2 regions of the Rhizobium sp. UGM030330-04 genome follow, and region 2 is predicted to be linked to the other one. Evidence: riboswitches for the same ligand, from Rfam matches in the RefSeq annotation. Region 2 holds a riboswitch; the other holds the start of a gene.
The links. Region 2 has a riboswitch for cobalamin ahead of nrdH (glutaredoxin-like protein NrdH). Riboswitches for the same ligand answer to the same signal wherever they lie in the genome.
Positions count from the first base shown of each region.

Region 1 (4,924 bases), on a different contig from region 2:
CTCGCCCGGCGCCACGATCTTCATCGGCCGCGCCGCCGGTTTCATGCTGATTGCCGCGGCCCTGCTGACACTTTGGGAAGCCCTGTCCTAGACTTCTGTTTTCACGATAAAATTCACCGCAATGTGACTTCTTTTCGCCATCCGGAAAGGGCATCCTCCCGCCGTTCCATCAAGCGTCCGGCACCCGGCCGGAATCAAGGAGAGAGTGTATGAAACTGAAAACCATCGCGGCGGCCATGCTTTTCGGCTGTCTTTGCGCCGGAGCGGTCTATGCTGCCGGCGAAGTCGAAAAACGTGAAGGCATGATGAAGCAGATAGGTGGTTCCATGGGGGCGCTTGCCGCTATCTCCAAGGGTCAGAAGCCGTTCGATGCCGAAGCCGTCAAGGCTGCCGTGACGACCATCAGCACCAATGCCAAGGCTTTCCCCGAACAGTTCCCCGCCGGCACCGAGACCGGCAGCGCGGCTGCTCCCGCCATCTGGGAAAACTTCGAAGACTTCAAGGCCAAGGCGGCCAAGCTCGGTGCTGATGCCGATACGGTTCTTGCCAATCTCCCCACCGATCAGGCGGGCGTCACCACCGCCATGCAGACGCTCGGCGCCGATTGCGGCACCTGCCACCAGACCTATCGTCTGAAGAAGTAAGTCTCGAATTTCAAAACGCCGCTTCCCGGCGGCGTTTTTTCACTTTGAAAGACACCTGACCAGCTCGGGTGAGAATGGGGAGAGGGGTATGTCTTCCATCTGGACGAAGCTTGTGGGCGGGGCCGTGATCGCAGCCATTGCCGGCTATGGCATTTTCGCCTGGGTCACCGCGCCGGAACGTCAGGCGCCCAGCCATTGGGTCAGCCTCGGCGAACCGGATCTGGCCAATGGCGAAACGCTGTTCTGGGCGGGTGGTTGCGCAAGCTGTCACGCCGCACCGGATGCCACCGGCGATGCGCTGTTGACGCTCGCCGGTGGACAGGCGTTGAAAAGTCCCTTCGGCACCTTCCACGTTCCCAATATTTCCTCTGATCCGCAGCATGGTATCGGCGGCTGGACGCTGGCGGAATTCGGCGATGCCATGACGCGCGGGGTGGGAAAGAACGGCGAACATCTGTACCCGTCCTTCCCTTACGCCTCCTATGCGCGCATGACGCAGAAGGATGTCAACGACCTCTTCGGTTATCTGAAAACCCTGCCGGCCAGCCAGAATGATGCGCCGGATCACGACCTGCCGTTTCCCTTCAACCTGCGCATGGCGCTCGGCGGCTGGAAGTTCCTGTATTTCGACACCTCCGCCCCGCCGCGCGTCGAGCTTGCCAATGCCAATGCCGAATTGCTGCGCGGCCAATATCTGGTCGAAGGGCCGGGCCATTGCGGCGAATGCCACACCCCGCGCGATGCTCTCGGCGGTTTCCTGAAAGACAAATGGCTGGCCGGCGGTCCCAATCCCGAAGGTGAGGGCCGTATCCCCGATATCACGCCCGGTTCTGCGAGCATCGGCGCCTGGACGACGGCCGATATTGCCGGCTATCTGGAAACCGGCTTCACCCCGGAATTCGACAGCGTCGGCGGCTCCATGGTCAAGGTGCAGCAGAACATGGCGCATCTGACCGCCGAAGACCGCAATGCGATTGCCGCCTATCTGAAGGCGATCCCGTCTCGGTAGGGAGTTTGAAGCTCCCCTCCGTCATGCCGGCCTTGAGCCGGTATGCAGCCAGACCAAGTTCTTGGGATAAAAGAGCTTTTTCGCCGTGCGGACGCACGTCGGCTGGATTCCGGCTCAGGGCCGGAATGACGGGAGAGTGTTTTTTCGTTCCGGTTTCTCTTTCCAATCTAAAGCGCACAGCAACGGGCTAAACTCCAGGATGACGTTGACTGAGGTGCGTTGCCGGCAGTGCCAAAATCTCGCCGCCATTGACTCCCGCACCCACCCGGCAGATAACATCTGCGTGATGGTTCCTTCCGGGCGTTCCGGAAGGTGAAAAGGGAACACGATAGGGAGCAATCCTCATTCGTGGCTGCCCCCGCAACTGTGAGCGGAGAGCCTGAAACGAAATGCCACTGGCAAGCCATCTCGCCCCCATTCAAGGCGAGGGCGATGCCGGGAAGGTGTTTCAGGTTTTGACCCGCAAGCCAGGAGACCTGCCATCACGGAAATGTCCATGCCGGCGGGGTGTCCGGAAGAGCGGAATGTCAGGGTCGTCGGTTCGATACCCCTGTTTCAGTCTCGTATCCCCGTGGTGAAGTGTATCGTATGCGGCTGCGCGGTTTTTTGCCGTTCGGCCGCGTCTTATGGCGCGGGGTCGCGCCGGGAGAGGGGTCACCATGTCCATCCAGCAGAATACGGCCAATGCTGCCGTTTCAGCAAAAACGGGCAGCTTCGCGCAATCGCTGACGGCGATCGTGCTGGGCCTGTTCGTAGTCGGTTTTGTCGGCTTTTCGCATGTGGAAGCCGTTCACAATGCTGCGCATGACACGCGTCATGCCAATGCCTTCCCCTGCCATTGAGGGGAAACGGCATGTCATTTTTTCGCAATATCGTCTTTACCGCCGTTCTGGTCGGCATCGTCGGCGGTTTGGCCGTCTCGGCCATGCAGGCTTTCGGCACCACGCCGCTCATCCTTCAGGCGGAAACCTTTGAAAGCGCCGGCGGCGAAGCGGCCCACAGCCATGATGCGGTAGCACCCGGCGCTGCGGTTCCCGCCCATGAGTATAATGACGAGGCCTGGGCTCCGGCCGATGGCTTCGAGCGCACGGCCTATACCGTTGCCGCCAATGTGCTGACGGCCATCGGTTACGCGCTTGTTCTGACCGGTCTTATCTCGCTGCGCGGCACCGATGCCGGCTGGCGCGAAGGTCTTCTGTGGGGCGTTGCCGGTTTTGCCGCCGTCATGCTCGCACCGATGATCGGCCTGCCGCCGGAATTGCCGGGAAGCCCGGCCGCAGCACTTGAGGTACGGCAGATCTGGTGGCTCTCGACGGTTGCCGCAACCGCGGGCGGCATTGCGCTGATCGCGTTTCGCCGCGAACCCTGGGCCATCGTTCTGGCTCTCGTGCTGATCGTCGCACCGCATGTGGTGGGCGCACCGCTGCCGCCGGAAGGCGAACATGCGCTGGCGCCGCTGCCGCTTGAACGGCAGTTCATCGTTGCCGCCACCATCACCAGCTTCGTTTTCTGGGCGCTGCTTGGTACATTGAGCGCGTTTTTCCTGAAACGCTTCCAGTCGGCGTAAATGCATGCAGGACGCAGCGGAGTGGAGTGACGAACTCGATGCGCTGCGTTTTGCCGTTCCAGGTCACGGCGCTTTCTGCGCCGTGCACCGCCTTGCCTTCAAGGCCGCTCTGGGCCCAAGCCCTGATCGTGATGCGGCGCTTGCCTATTTTTACGACCACGAGGCTGCCTTTGCCGCTGCGGCACTCGCCAAGATAAGACGCTCAAACTTGCCCGCCGGCCGCAGCCTGCATTTGAACAGCCGCGATATCCGCCGCGCGATTGCCGGCGAGGGACCGGAGTTTGCGGCGCGTGTGTGCCGGGTGCTTGATCGAGAATAGCGCAGGATGATTTGCGAGAGGCGTCTTCTCCTTGACCGTCATGCCGGACTTGATCCGGCATCCAGCCGACGCGCGTCTGCGCGGCGGGAGAAGTCTTTTCAGCCCAAGGACTTGGGCTGGCTGGATACCGGCTCAGGGCCGGTATGACGGAGAGAGGGCGGAATAAGGCTCTGCGCCTTACCGATGCTCCGCCGCGAAAATTCCAAGTTCCGCCTCGGCTTCCGGACCAAAGAGGCCGAGGGTTTTCAGAATTTCCACCGCGAAGCTCACCGGTGCGCTGCCGGCGGCCGTGATGACGCCGCCATCGCTGACCGCCTTCGGCTGGTCGCGATAAAGACCGTCGCCACGATAGGTCGGATAGGCCTTGTGCGAGGCGAGCGAATTGCCGGTATGGGCGACATGGTTCAGGATACCCGTGCCGGCCAGCGCGCTTGCCGCCGCACAGATACCGGCAACCAGCCGGTCCTTTTCGCGAAAGCGCTGCACCAGCCCGCCAAGATCGGCCGCCGTGCCCTTTTCCCAGCTGAGGCCGCCGGGAATGACGAGCGCATCGATGTTATCAGGATCAAGCGCGTCATAGGAGGTTTCGGGCGTTACATTCAGCCCGCCCATCGACGTTACCGGCCGCCCGTCCGGGGTGGCATGAACGATCTCGACGCCGAGATAGCTGCGTGCCGCCGCCGCAAGCAGCGCCGGTTCCCAGTCCGCAAAATCCTGCGCCAGCGCAATGGCGATCCGTGTCATGGCCGTCTCCGTCGGTTTTGATCAGGCGATGGACTGCATGTAGCGCATGCCGGTAACCGGACGCGGCGCGAAATCCATGTTTTCGTAGAAACGATGTGCCGCCACATTGCCGGTCGTGGCGCTGACGGAAAGATAGTCGCAACCCAGCCGCTTGGCGATATCGCGGGCGCGGGAAACCAGATGCTGGCCCGTGCCGTGGCCGCGATGGCCGTCACGCACGAAGAGATGGTGCAGCTCAAGCCCGCGCCGGCCTTCCTGCGCCCTGTAGAGCGGCAGAAGCAGCGCGTAGCCGATCAGCGCGCCATCGGCTTCGGCAACAAGACCATGCACCCAGGGCAGGGGGCCGAACAGGTCGCGCTCAAGCTTGGCCGGCGTGATCGCCGCCGCATCGCCATGGTAGGAGGCAAGCAGCGTGATCATCTCGTTAAGCTCGGGCAAATCCGTCTTGCGGGCGCCGCGAATGATGACGACGGGCGGTCTTTCCAGTGTAAGGGAGCTATCTTCGGTCATTTTTTCGGTCCTTTGGTCTTATCTGTGCCGTCAGGACGTTTGAAAACAACAAAGCCGCCTGACGGCGGCTTGTTGACAATATGATCTGTCGAGCCGCCCTTAAAGGTAGGCCCAAAAGTACGAGCAGGAGA
Region 1 is NZ_QKML01000005.1:200,087-205,010, forward strand. Features, by position in the region: gene N434_RS09770 (LysE family translocator) at 1-91, shown strand, start outside; gene N434_RS09775 (c-type cytochrome) at 210-644, shown strand; gene N434_RS09780 (cytochrome c) at 733-1,653, shown strand; cobalamin riboswitch at 1,924-2,151, shown strand; gene N434_RS09785 (CbtB domain-containing protein) at 2,313-2,495, shown strand; gene N434_RS09790 (CbtA family protein) at 2,507-3,220, shown strand; gene N434_RS09795 (hypothetical protein) at 3,225-3,539, shown strand; gene N434_RS09800 (type 1 glutamine amidotransferase family protein) at 3,717-4,283, opposite strand; gene N434_RS09805 (GNAT family N-acetyltransferase) at 4,305-4,793, opposite strand.
Region 1: it holds a riboswitch for cobalamin, as region 2 does, so the genes downstream of both, N434_RS09785 (CbtB domain-containing protein) here and nrdH (glutaredoxin-like protein NrdH) in region 2, are expected to answer to the same signal.

Region 2 (4,924 bases):
TTTGGAATTTTCAAAGCCCTTGAAGCTCTGACCTCTTTCCACCGCCAGCCGGTTGCTCGCACGGATGGCGTGATAGGTCACCGTGTAGAAATAGATATTGGTGAAATCGATGCCCTCTTCGGAGCCATAGAAAATGCGTTCGCGCGCCAGATAACCGTGCAGGTTCATCTGGCCAAGCCCGATGGCGTGGCTGGCGTCATTACCCTTTTCCACCGAGGGCACGGAGGAGATATGGCTCATATCCGACACCGCCGTCAGCGCCCGGATGGACGTTGCGATCGTCTTGCCGAAATCGGCGGAATCCATTGCGGCGGCAATATTGAGCGAACCGAGATTACACGAAATATCCTTGCCCATGTGGCTGTAGGAGAGATCGGCATTGAACTCGCTCGCCTCGCTGACCTGCAGGATTTCCGAGCAGAGATTGCTCATGCTGATACGGCCGGCGACCGGATTGGCGCGGTTCACCGTATCCTCGAACATGATGTAGGGGTAACCGCTCTCGAACTGGATTTCAGCGATGATCTGGAAGAATTCGCGCGCCTTGATCTTCTTCTTGCGGATGCGGCTGTCGGCGACCATCTCATGATATTTTTCGCTGACCGAAATCTCTGTCAACGGCACGCCATAAACCCGCTCCACATCATAAGGCGAGAACAGGTACATATCCTCGTTATTGCGGGCGAGTTCAAAGGTAATATCGGGGATCACAACACCGAGCGACAGGGTCTTGATACGGATTTTTTCATCCGCATTTTCGCGCTTCGTATCGAGGAAGCGCATGATATCCGGGTGATGGGCGTGCAGATAGACAGCACCCGCGCCCTGGCGTGCGCCAAGCTGGTTGGCGTAGGAAAAGCTGTCTTCCAGAAGCTTCATCACGGGGATGACGCCGGAAGACTGGTTTTCGATCTGTTTGATCGGCGCTCCGGCCTCGCGAATATTGGTCAAGGACAGCGCCACGCCGCCACCGCGCTTGGAAAGCTGCAGGGCGGAATTGATGGAGCGGCCGATGCTCTCCATATTGTCTTCCACGCGCAGCAGAAAACACGAGACCAGCTCACCGCGGCTCTTCTTGCCGGCGTTGAGAAAGGTCGGCGTTGCCGGCTGGAAGCGGCCGGAAATGATCTCGTCCATCAGATCACGGGCAAGCTGCTCGTCACCGCGCGCCAGAGCCAGCGCCACCATGCAGACGCGATCCTCATAACGCTCGAGATAACGTTTTCCGTCGAAGGTCTTCAGCGTGTAGGAGGTGTAATATTTGAACGCCCCGAGAAATGTCGGAAAGCGGAACTTCCGGGCATAGGCTTCGTCATAGAGATCGCGGACGAAATTGAAGGAATACTGATCCAGAACCTCCTGCTCGTAATATCCTTCCGTCACCAGATAATCGAGCTTTTCCCTGAGGTTATGGAAAAACACCGTGTTCTGGTTGACGTGCTGGAGGAAATATTGCCGGGCGGCAAGGCGATCCTTGTCGAGCTGGATCTTTCCGTTCTCGTCATAAAGGTTCAGCATCGCGTTCAGCGCGTGGTAGTCCAGCCCCGTATCAACAGGTTTCTGGCTTGCGGCTACCGGCTGTTTGGCGTCCTTGCGCAGCGCGCCTGAGGTCAGCGTGTCCAAAATCGTTCCAATCCATGTTTGACGTTGACGACATCTTCCTCCGTGCCGAGAAGCTCGAAGCGATAGAGAAACGGCACCGCGCATTTACGCGAGACGATGTCTCCGGCGGATGCGAAAGCTGCGCCAAAATTCGTGTTTCCAGCCGCGATGACGCCGCGAATGAGATTTCGGTTGGAGGGCTCGTTCAAAAACCGGATGACCGGCTTGGGCACGGCCCCTTTCGGGCCGCCGCCCCCATAGGTGGGGGTGACGAGCACATAGGGCTCCGATACATGGGGCACATCTTCTTCAGCGCCGAGCGGCAGGCGAAACAATCGCCGCCCCAGTTTCAGAAGAAAGCGATGGGTGTTTTCAGAGCGGCTGGAATAATAGACGATCAGCCCCATCACACCGACGCCTCAGCTGATCGAGCCGATCATATCAGGCCGGAAACCCGCCCAATGCCGTTCGCCGGCGACAACGACGGGAACCTGCATGTAACCGAGACCCCGCACATGATCGAGCGCATCCGCATCTTCGGAAATATCGACGATCTCATAAGGGACGCCGATGCGGTCGAGCGCGCGATAGGTGGCGGTGCATTGGACGCAGGCAGGCTTGCTGTAAACGGTGACGGTCATAATTTCCTCTCTCGAAGCCGGTTTCGGACACGGCTCAACATTGCCGATTGCAATCGCAATCGGGTGGCGGTGGATCTGTCATTCAGGTGAGGCGCGCGGCCCAGGCAACTCCTCGCATTTCGGGATGGAACCGGCGCCGGTTTCCCTGAAAATGCTGCAAGTCGCAGAAAATCACTCTCTACGCCGACGAGCGCAGCAACTTAAAGAAATGCACTGGCATGACTTCACCCCGAAGCTTGTTCTGGAGGGGGCAGAAAAGGGAGAACGCAAATCATTTGCGTCATACACCTTCCTCCGGACACCCCGCCCGTGGACGTTTGCGCTCAAGGCAGGTCTCCTGACTTGCGGGTCACAACATCTATTCCGGCCTTCCCGGAGCTTTTAGCCCCAGTGACCCAAATCGGAACGATGCTCACCGCTTACAGTTGCGGGGGCAGTTTCGGCCTTGCTCCGCCACGATGGCGTTGCGCACCGAATTCCCGTCTTAGCTTCCAATCCTTGCGAATCGGAAGAACCTCGAACACCACATATAGTATATGAGGAAATTTTCGCGTCAACGAATAGACACACAAAAGCCCCACCCTGTGGATCAAAAAGATTCAACACATGGTCAATAAAGGCTTAACGGCAAATGCGCCTTGCCGCTCAGTGACGGGAAAGCGTTAACCTATTCCCAGATATCGATGCGAATATCGGCAGAACGGGCGTTCTCGATCACCCTTTTTCCGTTGGGAAGATCGTTTTCAAAAAGTTTGGCATGGATCGCATCCGCATCGAGACCATAGCCCTGCCATCTGTTGCGCAGCCTCTCCTCAAGCACGGCGACGGATGGCCCAACGAAAATGGTAAGGTCGAAGCTCTCGGAAAGTGCCGTCCACGGCGCCTCGTTCAGCAGCAGATAATTGCCTTCAGCAAGGATAAAGCGTGTTTCCGGCGCAATCGCCCGGGCAGACGCTATGGCGATCTCGCGGGAACGGTCGAAAACCGGGACAAGCACTTCCTGCCCGCCCTTGCGGACGGCAGAGACGATATCGAGGAAGCCACGCACATCGAACGTTTCGGGCGCGCCCTTGCGCGGCAGCAGCCCGCGCTCTTCAAGGATGCCATTGTCCATATGGAAGCCATCCATGGGCAGCACGGCGGCGGTTTCGCCCCGCGCCAGCAAAGCACCATAAAGCGCGTCCGCCAGCGTGGATTTGCCGGCCCCAGGGGGACCGGCAATGGCAATGATAAAACGAGATTTGCCCTCTGCCCGCCGAAGAACGTCTTCGGCGATCGTCTCAAGCTTCAGCGTCATGCGGCAAGCGTTTCCTTCGGCGCTTCCTTGGCGCCGGTCATGAAGGCGACGGCGTCGGACATGGAGTAGTCCTTCGGATTGATGACGCACAGGCGCTTGCCGAGCCGATGGATATGGATGCGATCCGCGACCTCGAAGACATGCGGCATGTTATGCGAGATGAGAACGATCGGCAGGCCGCGGGAGCGCACATCCAGAATAAGCTCCAGAACACGGCGGCTTTCCTTGACGCCCAGCGCCGCCGTCGGCTCGTCGAGGATGACGACCTTGGAGCCGAAAGCCGCCGCGCGCGCCACGGCCACACCCTGACGCTGGCCGCCGGAGAGGGTTTCCACCGCCTGATTGATGTTCTGGATCGTCATTAGGCCGAGTTCCGACAGTTTTTCGCGGGCGAATTTTTCCATGGCCGGGCGATCCAGCGCCCGGAACAGGCTACCCTGAATGCCGGGTTTACGGATTTCCCGGCCGAGGAACATATTGTCGGCTATGGAAAGCGCCGGCGACAGCGCGAGGTTCTGATACACCGTCTCGATGCCCGCCTTGCGCGCCTCGATCGGCGAGCGGAACTGGACGGGCTGGCCTTCCAGCCTGATCTCTCCCTCATCGGGCGTCACCGCGCCGGAAATCGCCTTGATAAGCGAGGATTTGCCGGCGCCATTGTCGCCGATCACGGCCAGGATTTCACCCGGATAGAGATCGAAATCGGCATGGTCGAGGGCGGTCACGCGGCCATAACGTTTGACGAGATTGCGTGCTGTGAGAATGGGTTCTTTTGCCATCAGCCTGCTACCTTTCTGATCCACTGGTCGATTGCGACAGCCATGATGATAAGGACGCCGATCAACAGATAGGTCCATTGCGGGTCGGTTCCGATGAGCCTGAGGCCGAGCGAAAAGACACCGACGATCAGGGCGCCGAAGATCATGCCCATGATGGAGCCGCGCCCGCCGAACAGCGACAGGCCGCCAATAACCACCGCAGTGATGGATTCGATATTGGCAAATTGGCCGGCGGTCGGTGAAACCGAGCCGATGCGGCCGATGAGGGCCCAACCGGCAAAGGCGCAGATGAGACCGGACAGGGTGTAAACGGTCGTCAGCATGCGCTTGACGTTGACACCGGCAAGTTCGGCGGCATCCGGATCGTCACCGACAGCATAAAGATGGCGACCCCAGGCGGTGCGGTTCAGCACATACCAGAGCAGGGCGACGAGCAGGACCATGGCGATGACGCCATAGGTGAAGACCGCATTGCCGAAACGGATATTGGCGCCGAAGAATTGCAGGATCGGCGCCTGCTGGGCGATATCCTGGGCGCGGATCGTCTCATTCGCGGAATAAAGGAAGTTGGTCGCCAGCACGATCTGCCACATGCCGAGCGTGAC
Region 2 is NZ_QKML01000001.1:581,430-586,353, forward strand. Features, by position in the region: gene nrdE (class 1b ribonucleoside-diphosphate reductase subunit alpha) at 1-1,623, opposite strand, end outside; gene nrdI (class Ib ribonucleoside-diphosphate reductase assembly flavoprotein NrdI) at 1,611-2,009, opposite strand; gene nrdH (glutaredoxin-like protein NrdH) at 2,022-2,243, opposite strand; cobalamin riboswitch at 2,554-2,777, opposite strand; gene N434_RS02920 (nucleoside triphosphate hydrolase) at 2,911-3,540, opposite strand; gene N434_RS02925 (ATP-binding cassette domain-containing protein) at 3,537-4,319, opposite strand; gene N434_RS02930 (ABC transporter permease) at 4,319-4,924, opposite strand, start outside.